3 regions of the Cellulosilyticum sp. ST5 genome follow, and region 1 is predicted to be linked to each of the others. Evidence: a T-box and tRNA genes for the amino acid it is inferred to sense, from the RefSeq annotation. Region 1 holds a T-box; the other regions hold tRNA genes.

Region 1 (9,968 bases):
CTTTATTTAATATAGCTCTAAGTTTTTTATCTACATCTTCAAATCTAATTAGTAACTTGTCTTTGTTTTTAACCTTGTTAAACTTCCACAGTTCAAATGTACCAATAATCTCATTCAAGGCACTATCGACTTTTCTTACATCAATATTTTTACCTAACACTCTATTTTTAAGTTTTTGAGGCATTTCATCAAATTCAAATTTAAAATCTACTTGCATAATAAATTTCTCTAATAAAGTATTCTCTAAATTCAATAGCTCTTGCATATATTTTCGTAATTTTATCGAACCTTCTTTTGTTCCTTTACAGGTCTCTTTTAAGGCTTGCACATACTTTTTAAACTCCTCTATGTTTATCTTTTTTATATTTAGCTGTTCTATCTGTTCAACAAATGCATTCTCGCCCTTGGTCTTATTCGTAACAAGTATAAACCTTGTTTTATTAATAAATTCAAGTTGTTCCTCTTTGTTAGCACTTACTTCTCCAATAACTACTACCCAATTATAAAATGTCTTCCATAAATCACTATCTTTTTGAGTAAGACTATCTATCTCTCCGCTTTCTTTCGCTGTTAACGAGTGCTTTAATTGCATATATATATTTTCCCCATTTGGCAGTTCCAAGTGCACATCATCTTTCACCTCATAGCCTAATACTTGTCCTGGTTCTAATGCAATTAAATTATATATAAAGTATAAAAACTGATAGTCAAAACCAATAGTCTTCTTATCTGCTGCAGTAAGCTCTTGATGTTTGGTTATCATATCTCCTCCTCCTTCTCTAAACCCTATTCATTACTCAAATAAATACAACCCTTCTATTTAATAATACGATTACCTTACCGTGGTTATCTGAAACAATTTCTTTCTATAACCTTGTTTTATAAACCAACTTCTATAATTATTTCTATTGGGCAGTACCCAATTTACATTTAATCAGCTGGAATATATCATTCTCTTTACTACTATGAATTGCATAATGACAATTAGGACATATAGGTATTAAATCCTTTATAGGGTCTACCTCATACTCATCATCTATCTCTGCTAAAGGTTTAATATGATGTACATGTATCTTGTCCTTAAACTCTTCTCCATAGAAATCTTCGAAACAAAACCCACATACTTGGCATTTTACTTTACCATTGTCCTTTGTTTTATAATGAGCAATACATTTTTCACGTGCTATCGAGTTTCTTTCATAAGCATTTACTACTATCTGTGTTTTCGCCCCCTCTTTTAATCCTTTAGATTCCATAAGTGAAATTTCTTCTGGTATATCCGGTCTTTTCTTTTCTTCAATAAGTTCTATTATTTTCTCCAAGTAGCTAATATCAATAATTTTCTTTGCCTGGCTAAATCCCTGTACGCTATCATCAATGGCTTGTATTTCACTTAATGTGATTGGCTTAAATACCTGAATAGTATCTTTATCAAATTTCCAAGCTCCGTAATACTCCCCATCTATAGGGGTATCATATTTCTCTGTATCATATAATACTGCTGATGCAACAATATGATTTTTATATTGAAAAAGAAAAAGAACATTCTTTTCTGCCTTAATACCTACCTTACGATAATGATAAGTACCATCTTGATGATTTATTAAATCACCCATAAAGTAAGTATCTTGAAGTCCTTCTATATCTATATAATCAAATTCCTCCTGGCTCATTGGAAGTATTCTTATCTCTTCTATTAACTCAAGTTCCTTGTTTATACTTGTTACAGGATTATATCCATAGTCTTTAAGTCTATTCATACAAGTTTGTCTTATTGTTTCATCAAATAAACATCTATATTTATCTCTACACACTAATGCTTCTACGGATAAATCCAATCGCTTATACTCCCATAAAGTTGTAAATCCATCAGTAGCTTTGGGCTGATTTACTAACTTTATAGCTGTTTTATAGCCACCTTGTTCACTAAGCATTCTTTTAAAGTGTGATGCCTTATAACCCAGTTGCTTATCTGCCTCTGAATATATATTTACCATATCTTTATGAAACTCTTTTTCCAATTTCTCTAACATGACTTCCCCCCTGATTATGTATCTTAATTCTTACTATTACTTGTGTCTTTTAAAAAAATATAGTTACATTGTTTTTCTTCCTACAGATTGATATAATTCTTGTTTAATCATTTCCTTAAACTTTTCAATCTCGCTATTATCTTCTATATTATGAAGTGCCATAGGCATACATCCAACGTCATCCCTATCTATAAAACCCACGTAGTCTGTTTCAAAATTATTGTCACTTCTGCTACCCTTACAATTTTCAATAGATATAACTATATAGATAGGAACATTAATATTAATAGTCCTATATAATCGAACTGTTTCTACTATTACCTTTTCTATCTCTTCATAAATGCTAACAATAGGAATTGATGAGATACTATCATGCTTTCTTTCTTTAATACCTATATATCTTTCAACAATCCCACTCTTAAAGATTTGAAGATATTTGTCATCATCATAACTTTTAAATGCCATCCCATCGACATTTGGCATTGATACTCCACTGCTACAACAATTAAAAACAAATCCCAACTTGATACTACCACTTGAAAACACATCATAAGGATTAAACAAAAAAGAATTATCTAATGCAGTCTCTGGAATAGTATGTACTAATGCAAATTTAGAATATTTAATGGTAGAAGCAATACCATCCTTGTTATTACACATATTAATTCGTTTATATCTAAACTGTTCTATCTGTTCGGATAACATCAATGATTGATTAAACATTCTTTTTACCTCATCATATCTCATATCTGTTTTTGAATTTCCTCTTCTAACCAAAAACCTATAACTACCTTCTTTACCAGAGACATACGGACCACAATATCCTTTGGTTATATAAACAATAACTATATATTTTTCTTCTATATTAATAAACTTAATTTGGCACATGGGTGACATAGGTATTATTTGATTAATAATATTTCTTAAGCTAAGTTCAAATCTGTCTGTATTATTTCCTTGGATATTGATTCCTGTTATTTGAATAGGAATTCCCTTCTTTTCTTCTATTCCAAAAATCAGGTATCCCCCGTTAGCATTGGCAAAACTACAGATGTCATTTTTAAATTCTTCTTTCTTCTTATCTCTTTCATTTTTATCTCTGCACTCTAAAAACGAAAAATCTACTTTATAATCCACCTTATCACTTTCTCTATAATTTATATCTCCTATTATTATTTGAATATCCTCTTTTTCCCATTGCATATACATTTTATTATTTAATATCATATACCCACCTAATACTTTTATTTGTTAACTTTACCTCACAAAATGCATTCTATAAATATATTTTACTATATTATTCTGATTTTTTCTACAAACATTAAAAAACGACTATTTAATCATATTAAAAATAGTCGTTTAATATCTCTTCTATTAATTTCTTTACTTCTTTTGTTTTTTTACCATTAAATCCAGCTTTTTGTTCCACTTTATATGGCGTTATTTTATAATCTGTTTTTAACAACTCTTCTATGGCCCATTTGATTTTTCTAATTCGATACTCTTCCAACGGCTCTATATTAGCCTGAATATATTCATATACTTGCTTAAACTTCTCATTTTTAAGCTTTAAAGTTATTCCTGCTTCTCTTTTAATTGCTGAATAAGTAATACGAATAGGTTTTCCATCATACTTCCTTATAATAGAAGAGTTTTTTTAATCTGGAACGAGTTTTTTATGGTTGTACAACTCTGTACCGCTCAAAAAACTCTTTCCCACTTCACCCCTCACAAACCCACATTTTTCGTTCCATGCTAAAAAAACTCGATACCAATTCTGCTCTTTTTCCTCTCTTTTTTTCTCTTAAAAATATGAAAATCGGGTACAACTTTATTTTCGTTAAAACAAAGTCATGCCCGATTTCCTCTTTTTATTCTCTTATTTTTTCTCTTTTTTCCTCTGCTGCTCTTTCCTTTTTTTCTTTGATGTATAAGGGATTTTAGGGATTCGTACTCTTCCGTTTCGTTGGGCGACTCTAGCGAGTCGCCAACTTCACTTTTTCTTTTCTGATGGAAAGACTTTCTTTTACGAGGAAAGAGTTTGTTTTAGTTAAACAACTCCTTAAGAACAATTAAAATTCTGCTTGACCTGTCGTTCTTGGGAATGGGATAACGTCTCTAATATTAGTCATTCCTGTTAAATACATAATTAAACGTTCAAACCCTAAACCAAATCCTGCATGACGTGTACCACCAAATCTTCTTAAATCTAAGTACCACCAGTAATCTTCTTCTTTAAGACCAAGCTCTGCCATACGCTCTAAAAGAACCTCTAATCTTTCTTCCCTTTGGCTACCACCAATAAGTTCCCCAATACCTGGTACTAAAAGATCCATAGCCGCTACAGTTTTACCATCTTCATTCATTCTCATATAGAATGCTTTAATTTCTTTTGGATAGTTAGTAACAAATACTGGCTTTTTAAAGTGTTCTTCTGTTAAATAACGTTCATGTTCTGTTTGAAGATCACATCCCCAATAAACTGGATATTCGAATTTTTTACCACATTTTTCTAAAATTTGAACAGCTTCTGTATAGGTTACACGTCCAAAGTCAGCTGATGCTACGCCTTGAAGTCTTTCTAAAATACCTTTGTCAACAAATTGATTAAAGAACGCCATTTCCTCTTTTGCATTTTCAAGTACATAGTTAATAACAAATTTCACCATATCTTCTGCTAAACGCATATCGTCTTCAAGATCTGCAAAAGCAATTTCTGGTTCAATCATCCAAAACTCTGCAGCATGTCTTGGTGTATTAGATTTTTCTGCTCTAAAAGTTGGCCCAAAAGTATAAACATCTCTAAAAGCCATAGCAAATGTCTCTGCGGAAAGCTGACCTGATACTGTAAGACTAGCCATTTTACCAAAGAAATCTTCTTTGAAATCTACTTCACCATTTTCTGTTTTAGGAGGATGCACTGGATCTAAAGTTGTTACTCTAAACATTTCTCCAGCACCTTCACAGTCACTTGCTGTAATCAGTGGTGTATGTGCATATACAAAGCTTCTTTCTTGGAAAAACTTATGAATAGCATAAGCTGCTAAAGAACGTACTCTAAAAACAGCACCAAAGGTATTAGTACGTGGTCTAAGATAAGCAATTTGTCTCAGGTACTCAAAAGAATGTCTTTTCTTTTGAAGTGGATATTCAGGTGGGCATTCACCTTCTATTACTATCTGTGTTGCTTTTAACTCAAAGGGTTGCTTTTGGTTAGGTGTCATCACAAGATCACCTGTAACGATAATGGCTGCTCCTACTCCTAGTTTAGCCACTTCTTTAAAGTTTTCCAGTGTGTCCTCGAATACAATTTGAAGTGATTTAAAGAAAGTTCCGTCATTCACCTCGATAAACCCAAAAGTTTTTGAGTCTCTTACAGTTCTTACCCAGCCTGCTACTGTTAAGTTGGTTGGTTGTACCTCACTAGTACGCTGATACAGTGTTCTGATAGATGTTGTTTGCATGATGCTATGCCTCCTTATTTTAAACTCTTCTACTCTAATCACATAGTAAGCCTATGGCTTTACTCCAAAACTATGTGTATGGATATAACAAAAAAGCTTCGCCCCTCTCCAAAGGGACGAAGCTTGTACTCCGCGTTACCACCCTAGTTAATTACCAAAAGGTAATTCACCTCAAAAAGATATATCGGTCTTTACCCGGCTAAGCCTACTCATTGCCCGTAGCATTTTCGATTAGCAACTCCAAGAGGTTCTTCACGCATTAGATTCTACTAGCTTCCACCTACCGCTAGCTCTCTGAAAGTCATCTTAATGGCTACTCTTCTTTTCATCGTTATAACTATTTAACTGCTTAACATTATATGAAGTTTCTAGTTATTTGTCAAGTTCTACCTTTTATAAAAACCATGTTTAAAATTTTCCCATATCAGAGATATAATAATGACCGATGATCTATTCAATCGCCCTTTTGACATTGTCTTGTTATTTCATACATACAAATGCTTGTTGCTATCGCTGCGTTTAAAGATTCAGCTGCTCCTGGCATAGGAATAATCACTGTATGATCACTTGCTTCTTTTACACGTTCAGAAACGCCATTACCTTCATTGCCAATAATGATTGCTACCTTTTCCTCAAAGGTAACATCATAAATAGGTTTTGCACCAGGTATGAGCGCTGTTGTATATAAAGTAACACCTTTTTGTTTTAAGAAATCCATATAAGTATCTATCTCTTCTTCTATTACAATAGGTACATGAAATAATGAACTCATTGTAGATCGTACTACTTTGGGACTATAAAGGTCTACAGAACCTTTGGTAATGAATACCCCTTTAAAATCAAAGGCATGTGCTGTTCTAATAATGGTTCCTAAATTTCCTGGATCTTGTAAATTTTCTAGTACTAAATAATGGCCTGCTTCAATATTGAAGTGTACTAAATCATAGGTTGGCATATAAGCAACTGCCATAGCACCTTGAGGAGATTGGGTATCACTTATACTTTTATAAATCTCTTTAGACACCTCTAGCCTTTCCTCTGCCTTTACTGCTCCTAATTCTTTTTCATCTACTTCAGACGTTGTAATAAGATATTTGATTTTAACATGACTAGGAATTTCTTTTACCCCACGTATACCTTCAATAACAAATAAACCTTCTGACTTACGTGCGCTTTTCTTTTTTTGTAATTCCTTTATGTTTTTAATCACATTATTTTGAGGACTTGTTATTTGCTTTTTATTCATGCCTTTTGGTTTCCAATTCTTGAATAGATTTATTATTACCTACTACTACCAATAAATCATTTTCTTCTAAAATATAGTCTGGTCCAGGTGTTACATTAATATCTCCACCTCTTTCAACTGCAATAATATTAATGCCATATTTAGCGCGGATATTAATCTCTTTAATACTGCGACTTCTCCATTGTGGTAAAATAGAGATTTCCATTATACTATAATCACGTGAAAGCTGAATATAATCAATAATATTACCAGCTATAAGATTGGTGGCAATACGTTTACCCATATCTCTCTCAGGCAAAATAATACGATCTGCTCCTATTTTCTCTAGTACTCTTTGATGAATTTCCGTACTTGCTTTAGCCACAACATAAGGAATACCCATTTCTTTTAAAAGCAAAGTAGTCATTATACTAGATTGCATATCTTTACCAATGGCTACAATAGCCACATCGAAATTACGAATGCCTAATGAACGTAGGGTATCAATGTCTGTCACCTCTGCTTGTACTGCTTGCGTCACTACAGGTGAAATATCTTGCACCCTTTCTTCACATTTATCTACACCCATTACTTCGTAGCCTGCATCTGCCAATGTAGTCGCTAGACTACTTCCAAATCGTCCTAATCCAAAGACCACAAATTGTTTTGCTTTCACAATAATCCTCCTCTATTATCCAACCATAACCTTTTCTTCTGGATATTGAATGTTTCCTTTATTTTTACTTTGTCTTACCATAAGGGCCATAGCCATTGTAATAGGTCCTAATCTTCCAATAAACATAACGATAATAATCGTAATCTTTCCTGTTATACTTAATAATGGCGTAATTCCTAAAGTCGTACCAACAGTAGCAAAAGCTGATATGGTTTCAAAAAGAATTTCCATAAATGTAAAGTCTTCTGATAAACTTAATACGCCTACAACAGTAAATACAACCATAACAGAAATCATAATAATTGTTAATGCACGTGTAATAATTTGAAGAGGTATTCTTCTTTTAAAAACAGTTGTTTGTTCATTACCTCTGATGGTTGAAATGGCACATAACATCAGTACCCCTACAGTAACTGTTTTGATCCCACCTGCTGTACCAGCAGGTGAACCACCAATAAACATGAGCAATATTGTCACTAGTTTTGAAGTGTCTGTTAAACTAGCCAAATCCACCGTATTAAAACCAGCTGTACGTGGTGAAACAGATTGGAACATAGCCGCATATACCTTTTCTTTAAAAGTTAAAGGCCCTAAGGTTCCTGGATTTTTATATTCTAAAACAAATATCACAATAAATCCAATCAAAAGTAAGCTTATCGTTAAAATCCATACTAATCTAGTATGCACAGACATTTTGTTAAACGCTTGTTTCCACTTAAAATGCTTAGGCGCTTTTAATTTTCCTCGAATCATTTTATACGTATCAATCCATACACTAAATCCAAGTCCACCTACTACAATCAGTGACATAATAACTAAATTAACTATACTATTTCCCACATAAGGCGTTAAACTCCTGGTTCCTATTAAGTCAAAGCCGGCATTACAAAAAGCGGAAATTGAATGGAAAATAGAATAAATAATACCTTTTATAAAACCATAGTCAGGAATAAATGCAAAGCATAATAAAAATGCACCTATTCCTTCTACCAGCAATGTTCCTTTTACAATATGCGTAGTAAAGCGAACAATCCCTGCAGTTGTATTGAAATTAAGTGCTTCTTGCATAATAAGCCTATTTTTAAGGGTAATCCTTTTTCCTAAAACAATAAATAACATACTTACTAAGGTCATAAAACCTAGTCCACCAATCTGAATACAAAATAAAATAACCGTTTTCCCAAAGCTACTCCAATGCATCGACGTATTCACTACTGTTAAACCCGTTACACACACCGCTGAGGTAGTGGTAAACAAAGCATCAATCAAAGACGTTGCTTCACCATTTGCCGCACTAATAGGTAATGACAATAGCAAAGTACCTAAAAGAATAACGATCAAAAAACCACCTACCAAAATCTGAGCTGGATGAAGATTCTGTCTTTGTATAAAGCCTCGCTTTACCTTAATAAACCCTGGTGCCTCACTCTGTTTCATGTCTTTCTCTCCTTAAATAGCAAATGAACTTTTTACTTATTTTATACTATATTTCTAAAAATATCTACCTTGACTTCATTTTAATTAAATCTTTGCCTAAGATCTACTAAAAGCAGCAAGGGACTATCTTATAGATAGCCCCCTGATTCATTATGCTTTATGTACTACGCCATTATAGATATAGCCATTTCTGCTATCTACAGTAATAACAGTAGCATTTTTAAGTCCTTCTATAATCCCATTAGCCCCAATAATAACAGGAATATCTAAAGTTCTCCCAACAATTACGGCATGATTATTTTCTTCAAGTGCACTTTCTTCTATAACAATAGCACTTGCTTTTTTCATATAAGGTAAATATTCGTTGCTCGTTTTATGAGCTACTAAAATATCTCCTTGTTTAAAATATTGATCAGCTTCGTCTAATACTTTAATCACACTAGCGCGTCCAGTAATAGACTTATTGCCGAAACCCATTCCTTTAGTAAGTACGTTTCCCACGTATTGTACCTTCATAATATTACTTGTACCTTCTGCACCTAATGGCACACCTGCCGATAAAACCACTACATCACCTTGCTCAGCAAGTTTAAGCTCTTCTATTTTTTGAACTGCTAATGCAAAAGTTTCATCCGTAGAAGCACCTTCTTTAGGTGAAATGAGTACAGGTGTACAACCCCAAACTAAGTTAAGCTGTCTAAGTACTCTTTGATTATTGGTACAACCTACAATACGACAGTTAGGTTTAAATTTAGAAATAGAACGTGCTGTATAACCGGATTTCGTAATACTAATAATACATGCTGCATCTAATTCTCTAGCAGCATTACAAGTTGCATGGCTTACTGCATTAGTCATGCTAATACCGTAGTTTTTACTCACTAAAGTTTCCTGTGCTTGTTTCGCTACAACAGCTTCTGCTGTCATAGCAATCTTAGCCATCGTTTGAATAGCCTCTAAAGGATAATCACCTTTAGCTGTTTCTCCTGAAAGCATAATCGCACTTGTACCATCAAAAATAGCATTAGCTACGTCGGTTGTTTCTGCTCTTGTAGGTCTAGGATTACGAATCATAGAATCTAGCATTTGTGTTGCTGTAATAACAGGTTTACCTGCTTTATTTGCTTTTTTAA
Region 2 (9,968 bases), 1.6 Mb from region 1:
CCCATAATAGAAGCTGCTCGATATACACCTATAGCAGCACCTAGGCAATCCATATCAATTCCTTTATGCCCCATGATATAAATCTTATCCGCTTCATGAAGTAGTTCCTTAAAGGCATATGCTTTCAATCTAACCTTTACTCGTGCACTCTTTTCTACTTCCTTAGTTTTTCCACCATAAAATGTATACTTGTCATTATTTTTAATAATTGCTTGATCTCCACCTCTACCTTGTGCTAAATCAAAGGCTATCCTAGCATCTTCTTTAGAACTCAATAATGATTTTAAGTTAAATCCTATTCCTAAACTTACAGTGACAGGGAGTTCATTTCCAACTTGAATATTACGCATTTCATCTAGAATATCAAACTTAGTTTCTTTCATACGTTCTAATTCTCTTTTATTAAAAACCATAATATACTTGTCACGTTCTATTCTAGCAATAACAACTTCCCTTTCTTTAAACCACAAATTAATCTTTCTATCAATAATAGCTAATAGCATAGGACGTCTTACTTCTTCTATGCTATGTGAAATCTCATCAATATTATCAATGCATAAATACCCCATCATACAGCGTTCTTCTTGAATTTGATTCTTAAGCTTTTCATTCTCTGTGTAATCTAAAAAATAAACAATTTGCTTATTTATTTGATCATTTTCTCCACGATGAAAATTCTCCACTAAAATTCTGTAAGTATTCCCCTCCAAATGAAAATGCTTATCACTAATTTGCTTATTGGTAACCCATTCTCCTAATTTTAAGTCTGGTAATATTGTTTTGATATTCTTTCCTAAAAGTTCTTTATCCTTACAAATCTTTTTAAAAGCTATATTAACCCATTTAATTGTCCCGATTTCTTCAATTATAACTACTGGTATTTCTACATTTGAAAACATACTATCTTTAATAACAGTTATTTCATCTACTTCTTTTTCAACTTGTAGCTTAACATAACGACAAACTTCTCGTTCACTGAATATACTAACGATTAAAAGAATAGCATAAATAAGTAAGCTTAATATAGCTTGTGGTGTACTAAATACTCGTGATAGTTGAGTAATCAGTCCTATAGTCACTAAAGCTTGCGTAAATCTAAAAATGACCATGGCATACGAAAAATTCTTTTTTCTCTTGCTTTTCATTTTATTTTCCTTTCCTCATTTAAACTACAATTTTAACCTTTCTATAGTTAAATATGGTATCTAAACATCCAAAAAACATAACTAAATATGGTGATATTGAAAGTAGTAAAAATATAGCAACACAGCCTATGATCTTTATTCCTTTATTAATTTTAGCCCTACTTAATATTCCCACTAATGCAAGCGCTCCTGTAATCTGAAACAACGTCATTAAGAAAAATGCCACATTTAGTCCTAATATACTCCATCTAGCACCTTCATTTCCATTTGAAGCAATAGCAATCATTGAAATAAATAAAATTAGTACTGCCATCTTAGATAGTCTAAAACTAAGAAGTTCTTTCAATGATGGAAAGCTTTTATTTTTACGTCTAAGAATTGTATTAACTATAATAACTAAAAACCCTGTAGATATAAGTAACTGTAATATAATTAAAGCACTATATACTGACTGCATAGCATCTACTATAGAGTTTATCAGCTGTTTCATCTCTAAACCTAACTCCGCTATATTACTAGTAGTAAGACTTGGATTTTGCATAATTAACCATTCCTGAATAGTATCTAATGAAACACCATTTATACTATCTAAAATACTTGCATATTGAGCTTGAAAATCTATCCCTAGATACTTCATTAATACGAAGAAGCCTAAAACTACTACCGATAGGCTTAAAGTAGCATACATAATAATATTGGGCAATGGAAATTCTTCTTTGTAAAAATATAACACTACATATGTTGGAATACATGCACTTATTAAGTAGACTAATATACAAATTAAGTTACTCGTAGTTAGATATATTCCTAAAACAATTACAAATTGAAAGACTATATGCTGCTCTTTACTCAATTTATTTTTTATAAAATAAACAATTAATGGCACCGCAATAATAGGAAACAGTGCCAATCCTACCGCATAATATACTCCTACTATACCTAATAATATATATATTGCGATTAAGCATATTCTACTTATTATGCTCTTTGCATTTGAATCCATAAAATTGTGCCTCCTTTATTCTGCTCAAATACCATGAATTAATGTTTTTTTATTATACCACATAAAAGGTCCTGAATTCTAGTGTCTGTATAATTCTATGCTAAACTCCTATTATTCATATTACATTTGTTTACAACAAAAAACCACTGCCGAAGCAGTGGTGTGTGCATATTGGTGTGTGCTTATTTATCTCTCTAAGTTTATAACGTTCATTAACTTTTAGTCTTGTGTATATGGTAAAAGTGCGATGTGTCTTGCACGTTTAATAGCAACTGTAAGTTTACGTTGCGCTTTCGCAGAGTTACCTGTAATTCTTCTAGGAAGAATTTTACCTCTTTCAGAAATAAATTTCTTTAAAGTGTTAATATCTTTATAGTTAATTTTTTTGATATTATCACCAGCAAATTGATTTATTTTACGTCTTCTACGATTGTGTCTTTTTTGCATTGCCATTGTGTATTCCCTCCTTCTTTAATTAGTATTAATTAAAATGGTAAATCGTCATCTTCATCAAAATTAGTAGGTGTAAACCCACTTGCTATATTTCCTGAAGAAGGATTTGGTGTAGGTACACTTGTAGGAGTATCCATCATTACACCACGTGATTCAGCAGAAGATCTACTTTCTGCAAAATGTTGCTCTTCAGCCACTACATCTACTGATGTATGTTTAACTTTTTGTGCATCCTCCCAAGTATTAACTTGTAGTCTACCAACAATTGCAACCATTTGACCTTTTTTAAAGTATTTTTCTGCAAATTCACCTGCTTTACCAAATGAAACTATATTAAAAAAGTCTACATCTGGTTCACCAGGTTTGGCAAATTGTCTTCTTACAGCAATTCCGTATCTTGCTACTGCAACCGGATTCGCTGATTGTGAATAACGTACTTCTGGGTCTCTCGTTAGACGTCCCATTAATATAACTTTGTTCATACTCCGACCCCTTTCTTCAGGTAATTACTATTTTTCATCAAGAGATACGATTAAATAACGAAGAACAGTTTCCATGATACGAACTCTGCTTTCAATTTCAGCTGGAACTGAAGTTTCAGCTTGGAATTGGATAAAGTAGTAGAAACCTTCTTTTTGCTTGTTGATTTCATAAGCAAGTTTTCTTTTGCCCCAATCGTCAACGTTTGTGATTTCTCCTCCAAAACGTACGATAAGATCTTTCACTTTTTCAAGTGTAGCTACTTTTTCTTCTTCGCTTAATGTTGAGAATAACACAACTGATAATTCATAATTTCTCATTACAGCACCTCCTTTTGGACTTTGGCCCCACGTCATAATGCGTAGAGCAAGGATTACATTACAGTATAATATATTATCATACTTTTATATATATGACAAGCCTTTTTTCTAATTTTAACAATACAATATCTTACATTTATCTGTCTAGGTCCTATTAAATTTTTCTCTTCACACTCTTTTCAAATTTTTCCCTTGAAATCATTATTAAATGATTACATGCAGAGCACCTTAATTTAAAATCTGCACCTATACGAAGGATTTCCCATTTATTACTGCCACATGGATGAGGCTTTTTCATTTCAACTAAGTCGCCTGTTTGATAACTCACTTTTTGTCCTCCTCTTAATATATAATCTTATTTTAATATTATTATACATTTTTTATTAAATAAATCCTACAGTAATCTAACTACTAAAAAAAGGCCTAGAATTCTTCTTTTCTAGAATCCTAGGCCTTTTCAAGGCGGCAACCAGATTTGAACTGGTGATGAAGGTGTTGCAGACCTCTGCCTTACCACTTGGCTATGCCGCCATATATTTAGTATATGCACTAATAACGTGATATAATACAATGTTTTAAATAACAAAAACTCCCCGAGTAGGGTTCGAACCTACGACCCTCCGGTTAACAGCCGGATGCTCTGCCGCTGAGCTATCGAGGATTAGTAAGTATTTAACTTATTTAAGGCGGCAACCAGATTTGAACTGGTGATGAAGGTGTTGCAGACCTCTGCCTTACCACTTGGCTATGCCGCCATAAAATGACCCGTACGAGAATCGAACTCGTGTTACCGCCGTGAAAGGGCGGTGTCTTGACCGCTTGACCAACGGGCCTTATTTAAACTCCCCGAGTAGGGTTCGAACCTACGACCCTCCGGTTAACAGCCGGATGCTCTGCCGCTGAGCTATCGAGGATTATTTCTTTTACTCTCTTGAGCACTTATGAAGTATATCATATCTATTGACTTATGTCAACACCTTTATACTTCCAAAACTAAACACAATTTTTTATTCAACCTTTATTATCTAGGTCAAACCCTCGAACCGTTAGTATTGGTCACCTCAATGTATTACTACACTTACAGCTCCAACCTATCTACCTCATAGTCTCTAAGGGGTCTTACTCCTTTCGGATGGGAAATCTTATCTTGTGGTCTGCTTCACGCTTAGATGCCTTCAGCGTTTATCAGATCCAGACTTGGCTACTCTGCTATGCCATTGGTATGACAACAGATGCACCAGTGGTCCGTCCATCCCGGTCCTCTCGTACTAAGGACAGCTCCACTCAAATTTCCTGCGCCCACGACGGATAGGGACCGAACTGTCTCACGACGTTCTGAACCCAGCTCGCGTACCGCTTTAATGGGCGAACAGCCCAACCCTTGGAACCTGCTTCAGCTCCAGGATGCGATGAGCCGACATCGAGGTGCCAAACCTCCCCGTCGATGTGAACTCTTGGGGGAGATAAGCCTGTTATCCCCGGGGTAGCTTTTATCCGTTGAGCGATGGCAATCCCACTTTCATACCACCGGATCACTAAGTCCTACTTTCGTACCTGCTCCACCCGTCGGTGTCGCAGTCAAGCAACCTTATGCCTTTGCACTCTTCGAATGGTTTCCGACCATTCTGAGGTTACCTTTGAGCGCCTCCGTTACTCTTTAGGAGGCGACCGCCCCAGTCAAACTGTCCACCTGACATTGTCCCAGACCCGGGTAACGGGCCATGGTTAGAAGTTAAGTATTACAAGAGAGGTATCCCACCGGCGACTCCACCTAGACTGGCGTCCAGATTTCTCAGTCTCCCTCCTATCCTGTACATGTAATACCCAACCTCAGTATCAAGCTACAGTAAAGCTCCACGGGGTCTTTCCGTCCTGTCGCGGGTAACCAGCATCTTCACTGGTACTACAATTTCACCGGGTGCGCTGTCGAGACAGTGCCCAAATCATTACGCCTTTCGTGCGGGTCAGAACTTACCTGACAAGGAATTTCGCTACCTTAGGACCGTTATAGTTACGGCCGCCGTTTACTGGGGCTTAAGTTCAAAGCTTCGTCCTTAGACTAACCTCTCCCCTTAACCTTCCAGCACCGGGCAGGCGTCAGCCCTTATACATCACCTTTCGGTTTAGCAAAGACCTGTGTTTTTGTTAAACAGTTGCTTGGGCCTATTCTCTGCGGCCTACCTAAGTAGGCACCCCTTCTCCCTAAGTTACGGGGTCATTTTGCCGAGTTCCTTAACAACGCTTCTCCCGTCGGCCTTAGGATTCTCTCCTCATCCACCTGTGTCGGTTTACGGTACGGGTACCTATCACGCAATAGCAGCTTTTCTCGGCAGTGTGGATTCAGCAACTTCTCTACTTTTATTTCGATCCCCATCACACTTCATCCTCGCCTAACGGATTTGCCTATTAGGTGCGACTTTGTGCTTGGCCCAGGATACCATTCCTGGGTTTGCTTATCCTCCTGCGTCCCTGCAGTTCTGATAATAGGTAGTACTGGAATATGAACCAGTTGTCCATCGACTACGACTTTCGTCCTCGCCTTAGGTCCCGACTTACCCAGAGCAGATCAGCTTTACTCTGGAAACCTTGGATATTCGGCCTACAAGATTCTCACTTGTATCTCGCTACTCATTCCGGCATTCTCACTTGTAATTACTCCACAGCTCCTTACGGTACTGCTTCTGCGTCGTTACAACGCTCCTCTACCAATCCACTATTGTGAATTCCATAGCTTCGGTGGTGTGTTTTAGCCCCGGACATTTTCGGCGCAAGATCTCTCGACTAGTGAGCTATTACGCACTCTTTGAATGAGTGGCTGCTTCTAAGCCAACATCCTAGTTGTCTTCGAAATCTCACATCCTTTTCCACTTAACACACACTTGGGGACCTTAGCTGATGGTCTGGACTGTTTTCCTTTTGACCACGTGTCTTATCACTCGTAGTCTGACTGCTGACGGTATCTTGATGGCATTCTTAGTTTGATATGCTTCGGTAAGCTTGTGGGCCCCCTAGGCAATTCAGTGCTTTACCTCCATTAGACTCCTATCAACGCTAGCCCTAAAGCTATTTCGAGGAGAACCAGCTATCTCCGGGTTCGATTGGAATTTCTCCGCTACCCACACGTCATCTCCACCTTTTTCAACAGATGTGAGTTCGGACCTCCATTACCTTTTACGGTAACTTCATCCTGCACATGGGTAGGTCACCCGGTTTCGGGTCTACTAACAATGACTATTTTGGCGCCCTATTCAGACTTGGTTTCCCTTCGGCTTCGTACCTCCTGGTACTTAACCTTGCCACAGCTAGTAACTCGCCGGACCGTTCTACAAAAAGTACGCGGTTGCGCATCATATGGCGCTTCCACTGCTTGTAAACATAGAGTTTCAGGTTCTCTTTCACTCCCCTCCCGGGGTTCTTTTCACCTTTCCTTCACAGTACTATGCGCTATCGGTCACCGAGGAGTATTTAGGCTTGGGGGGTGGTCCCCCCGGCTTCCCACAAGGTTTCTCGTGTCTCGTGGTACTCTGGATACTGCTAGGCTTCACTTGGATTTCGCTTACGGGATTATCACCCTCTTTGATGAGACTTTCCAGACTCTTCAGCTATCCGCATTCTTGCCATGACGCAGTCCTCAACCCCAGATTACAAGTAATCTGGTTTGGCCTGTTTCCCTTTCGCTCGCCGCTACTTAGGAAATCGATGTTTCTTTCTCCTCCTGAAGGTACTTAGATGTTTCAGTTCCCTTCGTTCCCTTCCTATAGTTATGTATTGGCTATAGGATGACAGAGGTTTGCTCTGCCAGGTTTCCCCATTCGGATATCTACGGATCAAAGTTTATTTGCAACTCCCCGTAGCTTTTCGCAGCTTATCACGTCCTTCATCGGCTCTCGGTGCCAAGGCATCCACTCTACGCTCTTAGTAGCTTGACCTATAATGATTAACTTTCGTTAATCGGTCGTTTGTGCCTTGTTAATCAACTTTCGTTGAATACAAAGAATATTTATTATCGGTTAAATTGTAGATTTTACACCCTGACAAACATTTTTGCACTAATGTGCGTGTACATTTATCGTTAGGCGCAAGTTATATTGCTATAACTTACAAATCTATTTTAAATTGTGTTTAGTTTTCAAAGTACAAATTGTCCTATTGTAAGGACAGTGGAGATTAAGGGATTCGAACCCTTGACCCCCTGCGTGCAAGGCAGGTGCTCTCCCAACTGAGCTAAACCCCCATATGGTGTTTTTTATTATTGAGTTAATCCTATCATCACTTCTTAAAAGTGAATAGGCCCGAGTGGACTCGAACCACCGACCTCACGCTTATCAGGCGTGCGCTCTAACCACCTGAGCTACGAGCCTATAAAATGTGGCAACCACTTACTCTCCCAGTCAGTCTCCCGACAAGTACCATCAGCCGCTTAGGTCTTAACCTACGTGTTCGGAATGGAAACGGGTGTTTCCCCTAAGCGCATCATCACCACAAATTTATTAGAATTCAATTTTACACTAGATCTTAAGCAACACCTCACCGCCGTTTCACTTCGGTTCGGTGCTTTGATAGTTACATCTAGCGATGAACTCTCAAAGCAAAACAGTAACTATTAAACCTTCGATTTCTATCCTTAGAAAGGAGGTGATCCAGCCGCACCTTCCGATACGGCTACCTTGTTACGACTTCACCCCAGTTATTGGTTTTGCCTTAGACGGCTCCCTCCCCGAAGGGTTGGGTCACCGGCGTTGGGCCCCCCCAACTCCCATGGTGTGACGGGCGGTGTGTACAAGACCCGGGAACGTATTCACCGCGACATTCTGATTCGCGATTACTAGCGATTCCAACTTCATGTAGTCGAGTTGCAGACTACAATCCGAACTGGGACTGCTTTTTTGAGGTTTGCTGACTCTCGCGAGATCGCTTCCCTTTGTAGCAGCCATTGTAGCACGTGTGTAGCCCTAAACATAAGGGGCATGATGATTTGACGTCATCCCCACCTTCCTCCAAGTTATCCCTGGCAGTCTCTCTAGAGTGCCCAACTCAATGCTGGCTACTAAAGATAGGGGTTGCGCTCGTTGCGGGACTTAACCCAACATCTCACGACACGAGCTGACGACAACCATGCACCACCTGTCACCAATGTCCTAGCAAGCTAGGAAAGAAGGCATTACCCTTCGGTCATCGGGATGTCAAGTTTAGGTAAGGTTCTTCGCGTTGCTTCGAATTAAACCACATGCTCCACCGCTTGTGCGGGTCCCCGTCAATTCCTTTGAGTTTCAATCTTGCGATCGTACTTCCCAGGTGGAATGCTTAATGTGTTAACTTCGGCACCGAGACCCGTAAGCCCCGACACCTAGCATTCATCGTTTACAGCGTGGACTACCAGGGTATCTAATCCTGTTTGCTCCCCACGCTTTCGTGCCTCAGCGTCAGTTATGGTCCAGAAAGCCGCCTTCGCTACTGGTGTTCCTCCGAATCTCTACGCATTTCACCGCTACACTCGGAATTCCACTTTCCTCTCCCACACTCTAGTTCATCAGTTTCAGAAGCAGCTTAGAGGTTGAGCCCCTAAATTTCACTTCTGACTTAACAAACCGCCTACGCACCCTTTACACCCAGTAAATCCGGATAACGCTCGCTCCCTACGTATTACCGCGGCTGCTGGCACGTAGTTAGCCGGAGCTTCTTAGTCAGGTACCGTCATTTTTTTCTTCCCTGCTGATAGAAGTTTACAATCCGAAGACCTTCTTCCTTCACGCGGCGTCGCTGCATCAGGCTTGCGCCCATTGTGCAATATTCCCCACTGCTGCCTCCCGTAGGAGTTTGGGCCGTGTCTCAGTCCCAATGTGGCCGTTCACCCTCTCAGGCCGGCTATGGATCGTCGCCTTGGTGGGCTGTTATCTCACCAACTAGCTAATCCAACGCGGGTCCATCCTATGCCGATAAAATCTTTACTATAACAATCATGCGATTGTCCATAGTTTATGCGGTATTAGCGTTCGTTTCCAAACGTTATCCCCCTGCATAGGGCAGGTTACCCACGCGTTACTCACCCGTCCGCCACTAAGTTCTAGGAGCAAGCTCCTATCACTTCGTTCGACTTGCATGTGTTAAGCACGCCGCCAGCGTTCATCCTGAGCCAGGATCAAACTCTCATATAAAAGTTTGTCCGTGTAGTATTTCTACTACTGACTATTTTACTTAGTACAAGTTGTACTGATTCTCATCTCTTATTAGAGACGTAATGAATCGACTGGTTTATAGTTACTATTTTGTTTTCAAAGTTCATTTGTCGACGCCGACTTTCCTCAGCGACGTATATTATATTATCATGTCATTTTACTAGTGTCAACTACTTTCTACCATTTTTTTATCCTTTATTTTTATGTTTTTAAATAAGACTTGTGATAAAGTAATAAGTTATTTTATCGCAAGTCTTATTTAAAAATTAATTATTTTAGACCGTATTCCTACACGGCTCTATTTATATATGAAACAAATAATTATATACCATAATTATTAAGTTATTTTCATACAACCATTTCGATAAATAACTTGATTGTATTTCTAAAT
Region 3 (9,968 bases), 480 kb from region 1:
TTGATAAGCCTTTGTGAATCCCCCATCTATAACAATAATTTTTCCTCCTGCTTTGATAGGTTTTTCCCCCTTCTTCACCTGTACAGGTACATGCCCATTAATAATGTGCCCTTCTTCACTATTAATACCAAACTCCATTAATAATCTCATTGCCATTTCCTCATCATCTAGGTACTCATAATAACTATTTTTAGGTTCCTTCCAAGTTTCCTCATTTTGTATGAAGTATCTCTCAAAGGTAGTCATTTTTTGCTTTCCAAATACCGGAGAATTACTACCGCACCAAAGATACCACATCATATCCATACCTTTTTGTTTTGCTTCTTTATCTAATACATTAAAATATCCTTCTCTAACAATTGCTTCTAAACGCTCTAGATATGCTTTACCAGAATAATATTTATCATCTAATTGTATCTGCTTAAATGTTCCTTCTTCTGTTAATAAAATGCATCCATGATAAAGTAAATTATTATTATATACCTTGTACATACTCCCATTAGTAAACATAAATTGAATATGCTCTTGTAACTTACTACTTTGTAAGAAAGAACTTCTTAATCTATCTATTACTTCTATTTCTTCTTTGGATAAGTCATATGGTGCTTTCGGATTAATCCCCTTAAAAACATCAGCATTTAATTGATACGTCACCCCATCAATTGCAATGGTATAATCTTGATAATTAATTTTATCTAATAAATCTCTATTCATCATTTCCTTATCAAAGCATTTCTCAATAAGTTGATGTTCTAGTTTAAACTGAATAAAAGTAATAGCCATATGCATTAATGCGACTAATCTTACATCGTCTTGTTTTGTATCCCATTCATTATCTATAACCGGCATAAATAAACTATAATCTTGGTCCTTATATTGGTCTAAAGCAAATGTGGCTAATGGCAATAAATTGATGCCATACCCATCTTCTAAAGTTTCTAAATTAGAATATTTACAGGCATTTCTAATAATATTAGCAATACAGGCTCCGCTACCTGAAGCAGCTCCCATCCATAGTATATCATGATTTCCCCACTGAATATCTACAGAGTGATATTGCTGTAAAATATCCATCACCTTATCAGCACGAGGACCTCTATCAAAAATATCCCCTAAAACATGTAAATGTCCTATAGCAAGTCTTTGAATAAGATGGCAAAAAGCACACATAAAAGCTTCTGCCTTGTTTAAACTAATAATACGATCTACGATTTCATAGTAGTACTGTTCCTTATTAGGTGTATCTACCTGTTCATTAAGTAGTTCTTCCATAATATATGCAAATTCTTTTGGTAATGCTTTTCTTACTTTTGATCGTGTATATTTAGAAGAAATTACTTTACAGAGTCTGATAACTCTTAATAAATTAATCCTATACCACTCATTCATTTCTTCTTCGATTGCTGCAATTTGCTTCATCTTTTTCTCAGGATAGTAGATTAAAATAGCAAAAGCTCTTCTCTCTTTATCTGACATTTCATTTATAAAAAGTTCATCTATTCTAGTCTTTAATACACCTGAGGCATTACGAAGTACATGAGAAAATGCCTCATATTCCCCATGAATATCAGATACGAAATGTTCAGTAGCCTTAGGTAAATTTAATATTGCCTGTAAGTTTATCATTTCTGTAATGGCATGATCCATCGTTGGATATTGTTTTGCCAAAAACTTAAGTAGTCTCAAATTAATCTCTTCTGCTTCCATGTCATCCCCTACATTCTATTTTCTATTTTAATCCATTAGATCAACTAAAGTAATTGCTTGGCTTGAAATACCTTTTTCTTCACCTGTAAAACCTAATTTCTCCTCTGTTGTTGCTTTAATATTGATTTGGCTTACTTGAATTTGTAAAACCTCAGCAATATTTTCTCTCATTTTCATAATATGTGGAGCCATCTTAGGTTGCTGTACGATAATAGTTGCATCAATATTATGAATTAATGCATTTTTTTCTTTTAAAAGCTGTCCAACATGTTTTAATAGTTGCATACTACTAATTCCTTTATACTTAGGATCTGTGTCTGGAAAATGCTTTCCTATATCACCCTCACCTATAGCACCAATAAGAGCATCCATAATGGCATGAATAAGAACATCTGCATCTGAATGACCTAGCAATCCTTTATAATGTGGAATTTCTACTCCTCCTATAATAAGTTTTCTTTCTTCTACTAACTGATGAACATCATATCCCATACCAACTCTTAACATAATCCATTCTCCTTTTCTTTTATTTTTTCATAATGAAGTTGAATAAATCTAGCTACACTATCATCATTATTATTTCCTATAACTGCTGTTGCATTTTCTTTTACTTCTTGCATCGCATTTCCCACAGCATAAGCTTCATCTGCTACTTTAAACATGCATAAATCATTTAGATTGTCTCCAAAACAAATGACATTCTCATATCCTCTTCTCTTCAACTTATTAATTGCATTTCCTTTGGTAGCCCTATCACTATAGATTTCTAAAATATAACCTTCCTTGCTGTAAACATCTTTATACATAACTAAAGCAATCCCATCGATTTTTTTCACTCTTTCATAAATCATTTTAATTCTATCTTCTGTGTCTAAAAATACAAAATATGCAACTTTAGTATAATCTTTTAATATTTGTTGTGTAAAACATTTATATGGTGATTTAGCTCTTTCCTGATAAAAAGCTATTTTATACTCATTTTCTAACTGCTGATAATGTACTATTAATTCATTATTATCTATTGTATAAATAAAACTCGTTTCTATCAAATAATCCAACTGCATTAATACTTGCTTTACAACCTGCTGTGAAATGAACTCTACCTCTAAATATCGATGATTCTTTAAATCATACAAAACTGCTCCATTCATTAAAATAATAGGTTCCTGAATATCTAGTTCTTTTAAAATTACTTCTACTGTAGCAGGTGTCCTAGCTGTGGCAATAGAAAAATTACAACCTTTCTTTTTTAGTTGTTTAAGTATATTTTTAGTAACATTAGATATTTCTTTGTTCTGACTTAATAATGTTCCATCTAAATCTGATATATATATTGTCTTTTTCATACTATTGTACTCCATTTTACTTATTATATATTTGCGTAATTTTTAACAAAAAAAGAATCCCTTGGGATTCTTCTTTATAAAGTCACATCAATATTACTACCAATATGAGGGTTAATGGATAACTCCATTTGTTTCATCATATTTGTTATTTGACTACCATTTTGTTCTACAAGCTCTTTTCCCATTTTCATAACTGCTACACTTACCTCTACACTTGTATTTTGCATAGCCATAGCCGTACTTAATTGTGCAATATCCATTTGTTCACCCCGCTTATGTTATATAATATATTTTATACTTAATTATGTCTATTGTCCATAGATGCGATTATATTATAGCATTCAAATTTCCATTTAATTACATTTTTACTTGTATATAGTCATGTTTTAGTGTATTATTAGATTAATATATCTGAATAATCTGTTAAAATTCTGTGTCAAATATTAATTTAACTTATCCTTTATTTCACAAATGCTACTATTAGATTAACAATAATATTTCCCAAATATATTAAAACACTCTCATTTGATTATATCTAACAACTTATTATCCATATTTTTTAAAATAAAAAAAGCACTTAGATTATATCTAAGTGCTCTAATAGCGGAAGAGGGATTTGAACCCCCGACACCACGGGTATGAACCGTGTGCTCTAGCCAACTGAGCTATTCCGCCATATAAATGGTCGCTATAGGGCTCGAACCTATGACCCCCTGCTTGTAAGGCAGGTGCTCTCCCAGCTGAGCTAAGCGACCAAAACGACCCAGAAGGGACTCGAACCCTCGACCTCCGCCGTGACAGGGCGGCGTGCTAACCAACTGTACCACTGGGCCTAACTTTAAACAGGGGCAGCAGGACTTGAACCCACGACATTCGGTTTTGGAGACCGACGTTCTACCAACTGAACTATGCCCCTATATTATTTCCAAAGGAAAACTCCCCGAGTAGGGTTCGAACCTACGACCCTCCGGTTAACAGCCGGATGCTCTGCCGCTGAGCTATCGAGGAATACTTCGTTAGTATACCAAACCCACTGACTCATGTCAACACTTTTTGCTAAGTTTTTACTATTTTTTGTAACTATTTTTGTACTTAAATCTATTTTTATCAACTCATATCTACATACAATTTAACATATAATTATAGGAGGTCCTCTTATGTCTAACCTCATTGTTATGACAAGAACCAGTAAGTCTCAAACATTACTCATGCATAAAGAATATATTTGTCCTCTTCCACTAAACATTATAGAAGAAATAACTTTAATTGAGAAAAGTGAATGGCATCAATTTTGTTTTGCTCCTTACTATGGTTTAGGTAAATTTATTGCCTCTCATCTAGATATCTACCACAACCTAAAACCCTATATATCTTTTGAAACCAAGGCCTTTGATTTTACTTATCAATATGTATCTGACTGCTCTACACCTCTTTACTCTGTATACACCTTTGATGATACTAATCTTTCTGATTCTGAATATCATACCCTTTGTTACCAACAATATTATTTAGAACAATGGACTATGTTTAACTTGAGAACGGAAGAAGTATTCGTATTCTTTGAATATGAACATTTCCCTTCAGAGTATTACTGTAACGGAAGTTAAATCATTTTATTATCTAGATATATACTAAAACTAGATAGTACTAATAAAAAATCACCTATGTATTTTACATAGGTGATTTTTTATTAGTAGCGGAAGAGGGATTTGAACCCCCGACACCACGGGTATGAACCGTGTGCTCTAGCCAACTGAGCTATTCCGCCATATAAATGGTCGCTATAGGGCTCGAACCTATGACCCCCTGCTTGTAAGGCAGGTGCTCTCCCAGCTGAGCTAAGCGACCATATTAAAACAGGGGCAGCAGGACTTGAACCCACGACATTCGGTTTTGGAGACCGACGTTCTACCAACTGAACTATGCCCCTATACTTTCCTAAAGGAAACTCCCCGAGTAGGGTTCGAACCTACGACCCTCCGGTTAACAGCCGGATGCTCTGCCGCTGAGCTATCGAGGAATATAAAAGTATATTATACTTTCAAAACTAAATACAATCTTTTTATTCAACCTTTATTATCTAGGTCAAACCCTCGAACCGTTAGTATTGGTCACCTCAATGTATTACTACACTTACAGCTCCAACCTATCTACCTCATAGTCTCTAAGGGGTCTTACTCCTTTCGGATGGGAAATCTTATCTTGTGGTCTGCTTCACGCTTAGATGCCTTCAGCGTTTATCAGATCCAGACTTGGCTACTCTGCTATGCCTTTGGTAAGACAACAGATGCACCAGTGGTCCGTCCATCCCGGTCCTCTCGTACTAAGGACAGCTCCACTCAAATTTCCTGCGCCCACGACGGATAGGGACCGAACTGTCTCACGACGTTCTGAACCCAGCTCGCGTACCGCTTTAATGGGCGAACAGCCCAACCCTTGGAACCTGCTTCAGCTCCAGGATGCGATGAGCCGACATCGAGGTGCCAAACCTCCCCGTCGATGTGAACTCTTGGGGGAGATAAGCCTGTTATCCCCGGGGTAGCTTTTATCCGTTGAGCGATGGCAATCCCACTTTCATACCACCGGATCACTAAGTCCTACTTTCGTACCTGCTCCACCCGTCGGTGTCGCAGTCAAGCAACCTTATGCCTTTGCACTCTTCGAATGGTTTCCGACCATTCTGAGGTTACCTTTGAGCGCCTCCGTTACTCTTTAGGAGGCGACCGCCCCAGTCAAACTGTCCACCTGACATTGTCCCAGACCCGGGTAACGGGCCATGGTTAGAAGTTAAGTATTACAAGAGAGGTATCCCACCGGCGACTCCACCTAGACTGGCGTCCAGATTTCTCAGTCTCCCTCCTATCCTGTACATGTAATACCCAACCTCAGTATCAAGCTACAGTAAAGCTCCACGGGGTCTTTCCGTCCTGTCGCGGGTAACCAGCATCTTCACTGGTACTACAATTTCACCGGGTGCGCTGTCGAGACAGTGCCCAAATCATTACGCCTTTCGTGCGGGTCAGAACTTACCTGACAAGGAATTTCGCTACCTTAGGACCGTTATAGTTACGGCCGCCGTTTACTGGGGCTTAAGTTCAAAGCTTCGTCCTTAGACTAACCTCTCCCCTTAACCTTCCAGCACCGGGCAGGCGTCAGCCCTTATACATCACCTTTCGGTTTAGCAAAGACCTGTGTTTTTGTTAAACAGTTGCTTGGGCCTATTCTCTGCGGCCTACCTAAGTAGGCACCCCTTCTCCCTAAGTTACGGGGTCATTTTGCCGAGTTCCTTAACAACGCTTCTCCCGTCGGCCTTAGGATTCTCTCCTCATCCACCTGTGTCGGTTTACGGTACGGGTACCTATCACGCAATAGCAGCTTTTCTCGGCAGTGTGGATTCAGCAACTTCTCTACTTTTATTTCGATCCCCATCACACTTCATCCTCGCCTAACGGATTTGCCTGTTAGGTGCGACTTTGTGCTTGGCCCAGGATACCATTCCTGGGTTTGCCTATCCTCCTGCGTCCCTGCAGTTCTGATAATAGGTAGTACTGGAATATGAACCAGTTGTCCATCGACTACGACTTTCGTCCTCGCCTTAGGTCCCGACTTACCCAGAGCAGATCAGCTTTACTCTGGAAACCTTGGATATTCGGCCTACAAGATTCTCACTTGTATCTCGCTACTCATTCCGGCATTCTCACTTGTAATTACTCCACAGCTCCTTACGGTACTGCTTCTGCGTCGTTACAACGCTCCTCTACCAATCCACTATTGTGAATTCCATAGCTTCGGTGGTGTGTTTTAGCCCCGGACATTTTCGGCGCAAGATCTCTCGACTAGTGAGCTATTACGCACTCTTTGAATGAGTGGCTGCTTCTAAGCCAACATCCTAGTTGTCTTCGAAATCTCACATCCTTTTCCACTTAACACACACTTGGGGACCTTAGCTGATGGTCTGGACTGTTTTCCTTTTGACCACGTGTCTTATCACTCGTAGTCTGACTGCTGACGGTATCTTGATGGCATTCTTAGTTTGATATGCTTCGGTAAGCTTGTGGGCCCCCTAGGCAATTCAGTGCTTTACCTCCATTAGACTCCTATCAACGCTAGCCCTAAAGCTATTTCGAGGAGAACCAGCTATCTCCGGGTTCGATTGGAATTTCTCCGCTACCCACACGTCATCTCCACCTTTTTCAACAGATGTGAGTTCGGACCTCCATTACCTTTTACGGTAACTTCATCCTGCACATGGGTAGGTCACCCGGTTTCGGGTCTACTAACAATGACTATTTTGGCGCCCTATTCAGACTTGGTTTCCCTTCGGCTTCGTACCTCCTGGTACTTAACCTTGCCACAGCTAGTAACTCGCCGGACCGTTCTACAAAAAGTACGCGGTTGCGCATCATATGGCGCTTCCACTGCTTGTAAACATAGAGTTTCAGGTTCTCTTTCACTCCCCTCCCGGGGTTCTTTTCACCTTTCCTTCACAGTACTATGCGCTATCGGTCACCGAGGAGTATTTAGGCTTGGGGGGTGGTCCCCCCGGCTTCCCACAAGGTTTCTCGTGTCTCGTGGTACTCTGGATACTGCTAGGCTTCACTTGGATTTCGCTTACGGGATTATCACCCTCTTTGATGAGACTTTCCAGACTCTTCAGCTATCCGCATTCTTGCCATGACGCAGTCCTCAACCCCAGATTACAAGTAATCTGGTTTGGCCTGTTTCCCTTTCGCTCGCCGCTACTTAGGAAATCGATGTTTCTTTCTCCTCCTGAAGGTACTTAGATGTTTCAGTTCCCTTCGTTCCCTTCCTATAGTTATGTATTGGCTATAGGATGACAGAGGTTTGCTCTGCCAGGTTTCCCCATTCGGATATCTACGGATCAAAGTTTATTTGTAACTCCCCGTAGCTTTTCGCAGCTTATCACGTCCTTCATCGGCTCTCGGTGCCAAGGCATCCACTCTACGCTCTTAGTAGCTTGACCTATTGCTCATTATTGAGCGGCCTAATCATGTTTTCACATGATTGGTGCCTTGTTAATCAACTTTCGTTGAATACAAAGAATATTTATTATCGGTTAAATTGTAGATTTTACACCCTGACAAACATTTTTGCACTAATGTGCGTGTACATTTATCGTTAGGCGCAAGTTATATTGCTATAACTTACAAATCTATAATTGATTGTATTTAGTTTTCAAAGTACAAGCGCCTATACAATATAGCATTTATCTTGTTATATGTCAAGGCATTATTTTTTCTTTTTAGTCAACCCGTTTTGTGCTGACTTCATGAATTATACTAGATATACTCACTACTTGTCAACACATTTTATAGAGTTAACTTATTCTTATTTTCTTCTAACCATTCTTTACTTTTTTCAAAGCTTGGAATAATTTCTTCCATTTTACCTACTTCTTTTCCATCTACTAGACCATTTATACGACATAAACTACTTACTAAAATATAATCTATAATCTCTACAGGCATTATTCCCACTCTTACATTGGCAGTTATGCAGGTTTCATCACTACGGAATAAAATTGTATTATCATCCATTACTTCAACTTGTGCTGGCACCATTTCGAACATTTCTTTATATGCCTTTAAACGCTCTTTGATCTTCGCATTTACTTTTTGCTTATACCAATCAATAATAGCTTGTCTTATTTCTGCAGTAGATTCTGTATAAGTTTCAACTACAAGTTTTCCTCTTAACATCTTTACTTTAATTTCTTTTAGTTCAGAACTAGTTACTATCTCTAACTTATAGTTCTTTCCTAAATACGTATATTGTTCTAGTAATTGCGACTGCGATGCTTGTGGTCTATTGCGATATAGCTCACTGATAATCCATGGTGCATTTCCTTTTACTTTATCCATGACAGCATAAATAGAGGTACCTATTGGTGCAATAACGTTCACTTTGCCCTCTTCAGTAATTTTGATAGATATCGCCTTTGTTTTCTTATACGTTAAGTCATAGGTTATCTTGGTGCCTTTGTAATCAAAGTTAAGTTTCATCTTAATACCCCTTTTTTAGTTGTTAATAAAGCATATATGTTTCTCAAAACAACATTTTAATTATATCAACTTTTGCGTTTTTTGTACATATCTAAGTTTACATATAGCTTACTTTATCTTATTTTTTTACAAAAAACAACCTTCCCTATATTTGTCAGTATTTAATTAACATTTATTATTTTGTTTATTTTTTAGATTATAAATGCTATAATAAGGTATAATTACCATAAAGAAGGAGATTTATATGTCAACTGAACTTGAAGCCTTTCAAGATTTCATCGATACTATTTTAATAAGAAATAAGAGTATCTTAGATCAAACTACTAAGTTACAAGATGCCTGCACACACCTCTGCCGAACTATTTCTAAAGCTACTACCACCTGTGGCTGCATTACAATAGAGGCTCATAAACAAACCTATACTTTCACTGAAAGTTCATCTATAGAAGAAATTAAAAATGCAATGTGTACTCATATTTCAGGGAAATTATGTCCTAGTTGTGAAGATCTTTTTGAAAAGGAATTAGGGCGTGTTCTTTTCTATTTAGGTGCTATAGCTAACACTTTTGACCTCTCGCTTTCAGATGTATTAGAAAAAGAAAAATACCGCACTGAACTACTGGGCAAATACTCCTTACGCTAATATTTTGTCAAAATGTCTAAGAATTGTATACTTTTCCTATTTATTATTTATAACTCGTGCTATAATGTTCGTAGATTAATGACACACTAGTCTGAGGAGGCTTTTATGAATCTACGACCAAGAGCTGCCGCTGTCATATTAAATGAACACAATGAACTACTTGTTCTTCGTCAAAAAGATCCCCGTACAGGCTTTGAATGGTGGACCCTTCCTGGTGGAGGTATGGAACCTGAAGAAAGTGTTATTGAT

What was found. A T-box is a leader RNA that pairs with one kind of tRNA and senses whether it is charged. The one in region 1 lies ahead of asnS (asparagine--tRNA ligase), so its partner is inferred to be a tRNA-Asn.
Region 2: it has a tRNA-Asn gene. The T-box ahead of asnS (asparagine--tRNA ligase) is inferred to sense a tRNA for this amino acid. The anticodon was not compared.
Region 3: it has a tRNA-Asn gene. The T-box ahead of asnS (asparagine--tRNA ligase) is inferred to sense a tRNA for this amino acid. The anticodon was not compared.

The regions. Positions count from the first base shown of each region.
Region 1 covers NZ_CP132338.1:881,109-891,076, reverse strand. The annotation lists gene QTL86_RS04405 (hypothetical protein) at 1-763, opposite strand, end outside; gene QTL86_RS04400 (HNH endonuclease) at 906-2,033, opposite strand; gene QTL86_RS04395 (helix-turn-helix domain-containing protein) at 2,097-3,260, opposite strand; gene QTL86_RS04390 (hypothetical protein) at 3,379-3,543, opposite strand; gene asnS (asparagine--tRNA ligase) at 4,106-5,497, opposite strand; T-box leader at 5,607-5,835, opposite strand; gene QTL86_RS04380 (TrmH family RNA methyltransferase) at 5,952-6,743, opposite strand; gene QTL86_RS04375 (potassium channel family protein) at 6,736-7,398, opposite strand; gene QTL86_RS04370 (TrkH family potassium uptake protein) at 7,414-8,835, opposite strand; gene pyk (pyruvate kinase) at 8,986-9,968, opposite strand, start outside.
Region 2 covers NZ_CP132338.1:2,506,353-2,516,320, forward strand. The annotation lists gene QTL86_RS12290 (DHH family phosphoesterase) at 1-1,145, opposite strand, end outside; gene QTL86_RS12295 (DUF2232 domain-containing protein) at 1,165-2,148, opposite strand; gene rpsR (30S ribosomal protein S18) at 2,368-2,601, opposite strand; gene QTL86_RS12305 (single-stranded DNA-binding protein) at 2,634-3,083, opposite strand; gene rpsF (30S ribosomal protein S6) at 3,111-3,401, opposite strand; gene QTL86_RS12315 (DUF951 domain-containing protein) at 3,556-3,729, opposite strand; tRNA gene QTL86_RS12320 (tRNA-Cys) at 3,862-3,932, opposite strand; tRNA gene QTL86_RS12325 (tRNA-Asn) at 3,991-4,062, opposite strand; tRNA gene QTL86_RS12330 (tRNA-Cys) at 4,086-4,156, opposite strand; tRNA gene QTL86_RS12335 (tRNA-Glu) at 4,163-4,234, opposite strand; tRNA gene QTL86_RS12340 (tRNA-Asn) at 4,244-4,315, opposite strand; rRNA gene QTL86_RS12345 (23S ribosomal RNA) at 4,428-7,330, opposite strand; tRNA gene QTL86_RS12350 (tRNA-Ala) at 7,563-7,635, opposite strand; tRNA gene QTL86_RS12355 (tRNA-Ile) at 7,689-7,762, opposite strand; rRNA gene rrf (5S ribosomal RNA) at 7,768-7,885, opposite strand; rRNA gene QTL86_RS12365 (16S ribosomal RNA) at 8,030-9,556, opposite strand; gene QTL86_RS12370 (CvpA family protein) at 9,880-9,968, opposite strand, start outside.
Region 3 covers NZ_CP132338.1:396,151-406,118, reverse strand. The annotation lists gene QTL86_RS01915 (fructose-1,6-bisphosphatase) at 1-1,707, opposite strand, end outside; gene ispF (2-C-methyl-D-erythritol 2,4-cyclodiphosphate synthase) at 1,735-2,214, opposite strand; gene QTL86_RS01905 (HAD family hydrolase) at 2,208-3,053, opposite strand; gene QTL86_RS01900 (YjfB family protein) at 3,128-3,313, opposite strand; tRNA gene QTL86_RS01895 (tRNA-Met) at 3,655-3,728, opposite strand; tRNA gene QTL86_RS01890 (tRNA-Val) at 3,736-3,808, opposite strand; tRNA gene QTL86_RS01885 (tRNA-Asp) at 3,813-3,886, opposite strand; tRNA gene QTL86_RS01880 (tRNA-Trp) at 3,897-3,969, opposite strand; tRNA gene QTL86_RS01875 (tRNA-Asn) at 3,990-4,061, opposite strand; gene QTL86_RS01870 (hypothetical protein) at 4,211-4,660, shown strand; tRNA gene QTL86_RS01865 (tRNA-Met) at 4,748-4,821, opposite strand; tRNA gene QTL86_RS01860 (tRNA-Val) at 4,829-4,901, opposite strand; tRNA gene QTL86_RS01855 (tRNA-Trp) at 4,911-4,983, opposite strand; tRNA gene QTL86_RS01850 (tRNA-Asn) at 5,002-5,073, opposite strand; rRNA gene QTL86_RS01845 (23S ribosomal RNA) at 5,135-8,037, opposite strand; gene QTL86_RS01840 (M48 family metallopeptidase) at 8,384-9,076, opposite strand; gene QTL86_RS01835 (hypothetical protein) at 9,321-9,719, shown strand; gene QTL86_RS01830 (NUDIX domain-containing protein) at 9,825-9,968, shown strand, end outside.